Regions from separate parts of the Aureibaculum koreense genome, predicted to be linked through region 2. Evidence: riboswitches for the same ligand, from Rfam matches in the RefSeq annotation. Region 2 holds a riboswitch; the other holds the start of a gene.
The links. A riboswitch is a leader RNA that binds a small molecule or an ion and turns the genes downstream of it on or off. The one in region 2 is predicted to bind cobalamin.

Region 1: it holds a riboswitch for cobalamin, as region 2 does, so the genes downstream of both, UMM65_RS07770 (TonB-dependent receptor plug domain-containing protein) here and UMM65_RS06575 (DUF5074 domain-containing protein) in region 2, are expected to answer to the same signal.

What each region holds. Positions count from the first base shown of each region.
Region 1 is NZ_JAXKVV010000006.1:133,381-137,810, reverse strand. Features, by position in the region: gene purL (phosphoribosylformylglycinamidine synthase) at 1-462, opposite strand, end outside; gene UMM65_RS07775 (PNGase F N-terminal domain-containing protein) at 650-2,332, shown strand; cobalamin riboswitch at 2,453-2,676, shown strand; gene UMM65_RS07770 (TonB-dependent receptor plug domain-containing protein) at 2,712-4,430, shown strand, end outside.
Region 2 is NZ_JAXKVV010000005.1:121,283-125,712, reverse strand. Features, by position in the region: gene UMM65_RS06595 (TonB-dependent receptor plug domain-containing protein) at 1-455, shown strand, start outside; gene UMM65_RS06590 (SsrA-binding protein) at 523-678, shown strand; gene UMM65_RS06585 (putative signal transducing protein) at 713-952, shown strand; tRNA gene UMM65_RS06580 (tRNA-Arg) at 1,182-1,255, shown strand; cobalamin riboswitch at 1,534-1,744, shown strand; gene UMM65_RS06575 (DUF5074 domain-containing protein) at 1,857-2,933, shown strand; gene UMM65_RS06570 (bifunctional 4-hydroxy-2-oxoglutarate aldolase/2-dehydro-3-deoxy-phosphogluconate aldolase) at 3,311-3,979, opposite strand; gene UMM65_RS06565 (6-phosphofructokinase) at 3,995-4,430, opposite strand, start outside.

The sequences.
Region 1 (4,430 bases), on a different contig from region 2:
TTTTGCTGATAAATTTTCGAGATATTCAACTTCATCATCGCTTAAAGAAAGTCCTTCCTGTTCGTTATAAGCGGCAATGTCTTCAATTTCAATTACCTTTTCTGGTTGAATATGAACATCAAAAATTTCTTGATTTAACACCTTGTATTTCTGAAAAAGCATAGGGTCAAAATCAGAAAAATCTTCGTTAACAGTCTCAAATTCCTCAATTCTAATAATACCCTCAATACCCATATTTTGGGTGATTTCAACGGCATTGGTGCTCCAAGGTGTTATCATTGCGGCACGAGGACCAACAAAAAAAGCATCTACAGATGCTTGTTGTAATAAGGTTTTATTGCCAAACAACCAAGTGAGTTTGGTTATAGTTTCACTTGATAAACTGGTTGAGGCCTGCCCGTCCGTTAGGCGGGTTTGTACTGCAAATACTTTGTTTTGTGGCTCTCCAAAAAAATAGATCATTACTTTGATTTTGTGAGCAGTAAAAATACATATTTTGACCTTTATACATAATTAAAAAATGATTAAAAGATGAATTGTTTTTAACATAGTATTGTTAGTATCTAACGGTTATATTTTGTACTCATCATTATAATTAGTTTATTGAAAATAGGTAAATTGCGTCTCCATTAATTTAGTTAGTATAATCATGAAAAAAATAATTTACACTCTCCTCCTAATCATCCCGATCATAGCCTACACTCAAAAGAACCCAGTTAGCTATAACATTAAATACGACAATATTTCCAACGGAAAAAAGAGTGATAGAAAAACAACGATTACCTATCAAAATCAAATTGTATTTTTATCCGAAAGCGACGATAAAATTCAACAATTTACCGATTATAAGACTAATGAAATTGTAAGTACAACAGAATATAATGACAAATTGTTTAAAGAAGTTACTCCGTTTGATAGTCTGCCCAAGCCTATTTTTGAAGACAAGCCGGAAACCATTTTAGGCTATAAATGCAAATACGCAAAGTATTCTTATTTTTCAAATACGATTGAAATGTGGTTTACGGAAAAAGCTACTATAAAAGGTTCGCCAAGTCCTACTTTTTTGCCGAGTAAAAATGCCTTAGTGTTAAAAATAATAATAAATGGAAATCGTATTTTGTTAGCAAGTTCTATCGAGAAAAATAAAAAAGCAGCCCCACGCAAATATCTTGCCGATGAGGCACAAGAGGTTACCACGCCCGAATTTGAAGAAATCAAAATAAATTCTAGGTTTATAAAAGTGCCCATTTTTGATAATGAAATTGTGAATTTTGACCCTTCAATTGAGGTTCCCGATGCTAACAGCTTAGAGATTGATAAAATGTACCGTTTGAGCAAGGGTTCGGTAATTATGAAAAAAATAAAACTCACACCAGAGCTAAAAAACAGCGGTAACATATTTGTAAAATTACAATGCCGTTCCAATGGTGATGCGTATGACAGAACGGGTTCGGTGTTTATAATTCCTGTAGATGAAAACATTTCGGTGATGGACGCTTACCTAAAAGGATTGGATCAATTACCGATTTATACCGATAATACAGGAGAAAAATATCAAGGCATAATTAAAAGTGAAAATTATAAACCACCCGTTGAGATTATGCGATTTTTTACCTCATTTGGTGCAGATTATTTTAATGATAAACGTGTAATAAATAATTACGATTGGGCAGAAGATGTACGTTATAAACAAGAAATCACTCCATTAATTCCAAACAATGTTGATGAAATTTGGGTTGGGGTTTTTATAGGGAATTATGATAAAGGTGGCCATAAGGTAAGCCTTGAGTTAGACTTTTACCCTTCGTTTAGAGTAGATGAAACTAAAACCTCTAAATATATTGAACCTTTATTTTCTACCGTAAATACTTTGGAAATGTCAGGTCAGAATTATGGACGATTGTTCAAAACTGACACACTAACAGTTCATTTTGAAATTCCAAAAAACATTGAAGATTTACAATTGTTGTTTACTACCACAGGCCATGGTGGATGGGGCAGGGGAGATGAGTTTGTTCCTAAAATGAATAAAATTTTTATCGATGGCAAAGAAGTTTTCAAAATCGTTCCATGGCGTACGGATTGTGCTACTTATCGTTTTTCGAATCCTGCCTCAGGTAATTTTGGAAATGGATTATCTTCCAGTGATCTAAGCCGTTCCAATTGGTGTCCGGGAACACCAACACCACCTTATTATATTCCGTTAACAGCGTTAAAACCGGGTAAGCATACTATTCAAGTTGTAATTGACCAAGGAGAAGATGAAGGGAGTAGTTTTAGCCATTGGAGCGTGACGGGCGTATTGACGGGAACTCTTTCTTTGGATGAATAACATAATTTATCAGTTGTTTAAATTTCTACCTAATGCAACGTACATTTTTTGACCTTTTGTCCTCGATATTCCAGCTCAATCATAATCCCAAATAATTCTTTGTTCTTAATACTAATTAATCTATCTTTGCCACGTATTGGTTTTACACTTTTAACTAAGAACTAGAAGTGGAAATTAAAAGGGAATTCTGTTAAAATCAGAAGCTGTTCCCGCAACTGTACGCTTAGTTCCGACGCGTCGGAATGCTTATTGTAAAGACTGCTTACCACTGTCCGCCGACGGCGAGATGGGAAGGTTAACAATAAGACGCAAGCCAGGAGACCTGCCAATTACAAACACATTTTAAAACAAAATTACCTGTTCGGGATAAACAGAAATTATGAGATATTATATCGCCTACATTTTATTTTTATGTACTTTTCTTGGCTATTCGCAAGGAAAAGGAACTGTTTTGGATACGGTTTATCTATTTGCAGAAAAATTGGAAGATAAATCCGTTGGGCAACCTATTATTTCTATTTCTAAGGCACAATTATCAAATTACCGTCCACAACTAACCGAAGTTTTACAATTTGAGACTCCCATTCATTTTAAAGAAAACGGATTTGGAATGGTGTCTTCGGCATCATTTAGAGGTACTACTGCTCAGCAAACTGCTGTGGTTTGGAATGGTATTAACATCAATTCTCCATTTTTAGGACAAACGGATTTCAACCTTATTAATACACAAAATATCTCGGAAGTATTGGTGCGTCCCGGTGGTGGAAGCACACAATTTGGAACAGGAGCCATTGGTGGGGTAGTGTATTTGAATAACAAGTTAGAGGTTTATCAAAAAAACACCCACGAAATCAGTGCTTCTTACGGGAGTTTTAATACTAAAAACCTAAACACAAACCACAGTATCTCAGGTAAAAAAACGAATCTGCAAATCGGTGTAAGCTATTTAGATTCCGATAACGACTATAAATATTTGGATACGGATAATCGTAACGAAAACGGACAGTTTTATAACATCAACGCATCTATAAATGGTATTTATAAACTCAATGCTGCAACTACGTTTAAGGTATATTCCAATTGGTTTTCTGGTGAAAGGCATTTATCAATTTTAGAAACCACGCAAACAAGAAATAAATATACCGATGAGCATTTACGATTGTTAGGTGAATATAAGCACAAATCGGGCAAAAACCAATCAACGGTTAAGGTTGCCTTACTAAACGAAAAGTATAGGTTCTATCCTGAACTTGATACCAGAGAAGGTTCTAATAACGGCAATGGCTGGACATATATTGCCAATTATAATTATAAAGTACAGTTCAAAAAACTGCTGTTAAATATAGGAGGAGAATACAATTTAGCTACCGCAAAAGGAACAAACTATGATAATGTAAAACGAAATTCAGGAAGTGCCAATCTTTATCTAAAGCATCAATTATCAAAAAAGTTTACCTATCAGACCACATTACGAGGGGAATTGAACGAAGATTATGAAAGTCCCGTTTTATTTTCTGTTGGTACCAATTGGCAACCTATTCCTGAATACGCACTTAAAATAGCTATATCCAAAAATTATAGAATCCCCACCTTTAATGATCTGTACTGGCCTGGAGCAGGAAATCTTGATTTGAAAGCGGAATCATCGTTACAGTATGAGCTTTCCAACGAATTAATTTTCGATAATTTAAAATTTATTTTGACTGGTTATTATAATGATATTGACGATTTGATACGCTGGTTACCATACTCAGGCAATTTATGGAGGCCTATGAACACAAATAGTGTTAAAACTTATGGAATAGAAAGCAATGTGAACTACGGTTTTGCTATTAATAACCATCAATTAAAACTCAATGCCCTTTACAGTTATACTATTTCTAAAAATAACGAAACAGGCTATCAGCTAACCTATGTGCCATATCATAAAGCAACTTTCGGAGTGTTCTATAAAATCAAGAATTTTTCTACGAGGATAAACACTATTTATACCGGTGAGGTTTTTACGCATACAAACAACAATCCCGATACGGTACTCAACGATTTTATATTGACCAACCTATCGGCAAATTATACTTTCGGAAAAAAACACAATTGG
Region 2 (4,430 bases):
CTAATGCTTATGCCTTTTCTAAAAAAGGGAAAAAGAAAATTATAAAACAAAAAGGTAAAGGCAAAAGTTATGTATTTATTTCAGATGATGATGAGAATGAAGAACATACCTCTACCAAAGTTTGGGTAACAAAAGATGGTGATACCACCAAAGTCGAAACCAAAAAAATAATTATTGAAATAGAAGAAGATGAAGATGGTGAACATGAAGATGTATATGAAGTTATAACTGATGAGGGTGATGAACAAAAAGAAAGCAAATTTAAAATACGAACTTCTGGAGAAGAACAACCCTTATACATTTTAAATGGTAAAGAAATCACAAAAGAAGAAATGGACAAGATTGACCCAGATAATATCGAAAGCATTAATGTTTTTAAAGGCAAAAAAGCGGAAGAAAAGTATGGCGACAAAGGCAAAAATGGGGTCGTTGAAATTGCCTTAAAAAAGGAATAATATAAAATACTAACTCGACCAGAACGGCTCTCTTTAAAAAGAGAGCTTTTTTGTTTAATTTAGTACTATGAAAAAAAAGTTTTTCAAAATATTAGCAAAATTAAACAAATGGTTGCTCCCTAGTTTATCAAAAAAAGATTTTGACATGAGTAAAGCTACTAAACTGCAATTGGCTTTAATAGGTTGGCGGTATTATGTTACCAAAAACAGTCTCGACTCATAATAATCTTTTATATCTTTGCCTTAAACTATATCATATGGACGATAATTCTAAACATATTAAATTTTTTACAGGTTCATTAATTGAAATTCAACGCTTACAATTAGATTTAGACGACCAACAAATACCATCTTTGGTAAAAAATAATTTTGAATCGGGTTTGCGTTCAGGTTTTTATGGAGGTTCCCCCTCTCAAGTTCAATTATTTATCTATCAAGAAGATTTAGAAAAAGCAACACCAATATTAGAGAATTTCAAAAAAGATCTAGGCCTTTAAAATTATTACTCATATCCTTTTATTTAAGTAATGAACTGATTTAAACTCTTCTCATTTGCTAAAAAATTGCCTCTTTACGCCCACTTTCTCCTTTTTATCTTTCCATAGCACGGCTATGCAAAATCAAAAAAGTCTTCAACGGGACAGAAACTGACTAATTTTCGCTAAAATGCAAAAAGTTCAAATCAGTTCAAAAAAAAGGAATATATTTGCACTCCAAATAAAAATTGGCCTCGTAGCATAACTGAATAATGCACTTGATTACGGCTCAAGAGATTACAGGTTTGAATCCTGTCGAGGTCACGAATAAATTAAAAAGCAAGCAAAATTATAAAGCTTGCTTTTTTGATTTTGAGGGTTTTTAATTTTCAAAGCGGAGCTTTACAGAATCATGAGCGTAGGGAGTAATCTTGCCTAGGTCACCTAAAGCACAAAGTCCATTCCTTTTTTTTGGAATGGATTTTTTTAGTTTTACCGAATGTTAAAAGCTACAGCTTCTGTAAATGCAGCTGAAAACATAAAATCTAAGGTTATGCCTAATTTTTTTTAATGAAGCTCTTTTCCTAAAGCGAATTTAAGTATCTTTGCTTTCGAGTTTTGGTTTTTATTTTTATGATAAAAATAAAATTAATAGGGAATCAGGTGATTTATTTTTAAGAATCCTGAGCTGTATCCGCAACTGTGAGCTAAATCTTTTTAAGAAGATGCTTGTTAAATTCTTACACCACTGTTAACACGGGAAGGTTTTAACAAGACGCGAGCCAGGAGACCTGCCAAAACTACATTCTTATTTTCTGCTTTCGGATAAAAGGCGAAAATATATTTATAACACCTTTTCATTAAATATACTTTAATCTAGTGTACTTAAAGGCTGTTTGACTTTGTAACTTTTTAAACAATTATAATGAAAAAACCAACACTTTTCACTGCAATCGTATTTGCATTTATTATCGCCTCGTGCTCTTCGGATTCTGATAATCCAAAAATTATTGAAACCTATGATAATACCTTTATTCTAACATTTGAATCCGACAAAACCTCCTTGGGACATTTGGACACCGCTTTTGCATTCACTCCTGATGTTTATACCTCTGTAAACGGTAACGCTTCGTCAATGTATAATGATAACGAAAGCATTTATATTGTTAATCGTAAAGGACCAAATTTTATTTCTCAACTAAATATAGAAACATTATCAGAAGAAAGCATAGTATCAAATTCCGATATAGATAACCCTGGTAATCTTTTAATGTATTCTGAAGATGAAGGATTGATCGTTGGTTCAACCGGCAGAGGAAGACGTAAAAAATATCAATTGGGCCATGTCAATATAAATACTGGCATCAGTGCTCCCATAGAAACTATTTCCACAAAAATGCTACCAAGTAATTCGGCTTTGCTATTGGATAACAACAATGTTTTAATTGCAGATGGCAAAACGTTAAAAGCTATGGATATTGTATCTAAAAAAATTACAGCTCTTCAAGAATTTAAAGAACATATATCAGGTATAATTAAAGATGCGGATGGTTTTATATGGGTTGCTACGGAAAAAAGAACAGAAAAGGCTTCCTTTATTAAATTAAATTTCGACTATTCCATTGCTGAAAACATAACAATTACAAACGACAATGTTAATCTGTATACAAATAGCCTATTGACTATGAGCAAAAATAGTTATAACGCCTATTGGAGCGAGTCAAGTTCAGGTATAATCTATAGGTTTAATACAAAATCAAAAACTATTGAAAAATTTTCCACACCAATGCTAAACGATGTGCTATTGACCACTTTAGTTAAAGAACACCCATTGACAAAAAAAGTCTACGTTTTGGGTCTTGAAGACTTTTTAGATACCGAAAAAAGTGTATTGGTCATTTATAATGAAGATAAAACACGGTCTAAATTAATTAAAAATGTGGGTAATTCACCTATAGATATAATTTTCTCAGATAAAGAATATATAGGTAAACAACCGTAAAAGCAAAATCTAAATGATCAATTATTAGCTCCTTTTTTAATTAATAACACTCTTTTGAGGTTACCTAAGGATTATTGGAGTTTGACCACGCAACGGATTTTTCTCATGAATAAGCGGACAAGTGGAGTGTAATTCATAATCTAGGATGTTGTATAAGTGTTATGGGCGAGCTCTTTCCATATAATTAAATGCAACAAAATGTGTTGAAAGGAACTAAAGTTGCATCATTACTCTAAGTTTAAACTCGTTCAACAAAAAACCAGAGAAATTAACTTCTCTGGTTTAATTTAATTTTAAAAACTGACAACTTATTTCAGGACGACTCAATAAATGGATTACATCCTTAAATTATAAAAATTAAAACCAAAATAACTGAGTTATTTTCTAACATCTTTAATAATATTTAAAGCTTCTTTGACCTTTTTTTCCAGCCCTTTAAAATCTTTATTTGCAATTATCTCTTTTGAAATTAATTGGGAGCCCATTCCAACACAGGTTACTCCAGCATCGAACCAACCTTTTAGGTTTTCTTTTGTTGGCGATACTCCGCCTGTGGGCATAATGCTCGTCCAAGGCTGAGGGCCTTTTATACCTTTTACAAATTGAGGGCCATAAATATCACCAGGAAACAATTTAACCACTTCACAGCCCAACTCTTCCGCTTTGGTAATTTCCGTTAATGTACCACAGCCTGGGGACCATAATACTTTTCGTCTGTTACATACAACGGCAATGTCTTCCCGTAAAACAGGCGTTACTATAAAATTTGCCCCCAATTGCATATATAACGAAGCTGCTGCCGCATCCGTTACTGAACCAACCCCCATAATCATTCCGGGAAGTTTGTTAATGGCGTATTTGGTCAATTCACCAAAAACCTCATGGGCAAAATCGCCACGCGAGGTAAATTCCATTAATCTTGCTCCACCATCATAACAGGCTTTTAATACCTTTTTGCTTAGTTCTATGTCATTATGAAAAAACAATGGAATCATTCCTGTTTCTTTCATTGCTGTTGCGACTTCTATTCTTGAAAATTGTGCCATATTATTGTTTTAATTTTAAATCCAATTTAATATTTTTTTGAAATCATATTCCTCTGGATTTGATAAATATTGTTTTGCCTCTTTATAATCCTTTTCTTGAATAAAGAAAAGATTGTTAATGAACAGTTGAACCATATCTGAATTTATGTTAACTAATCTAGGAGGAATTTTACCATTTTCATCTTCAAAATCTTTTAAAAATAACGGGGTAATATCTCCCTTAGAATTTGCACTTACTATGCACCCGGTACTGCCTTGATCAAATAATTTTTTAACACCAATACCCAATAAAGTACAAAGCGTTAAATCAAATGCTATCGGATTACAACATCTTAATTCATAACCCAATTCAACTGGCCTAGATTTCACTTCCAGTCCAATTTCTTTTAATTTAATTTGCAATAAATAATTGAATATATGCGACTTACTGACATTACCCAACTCTGGATGT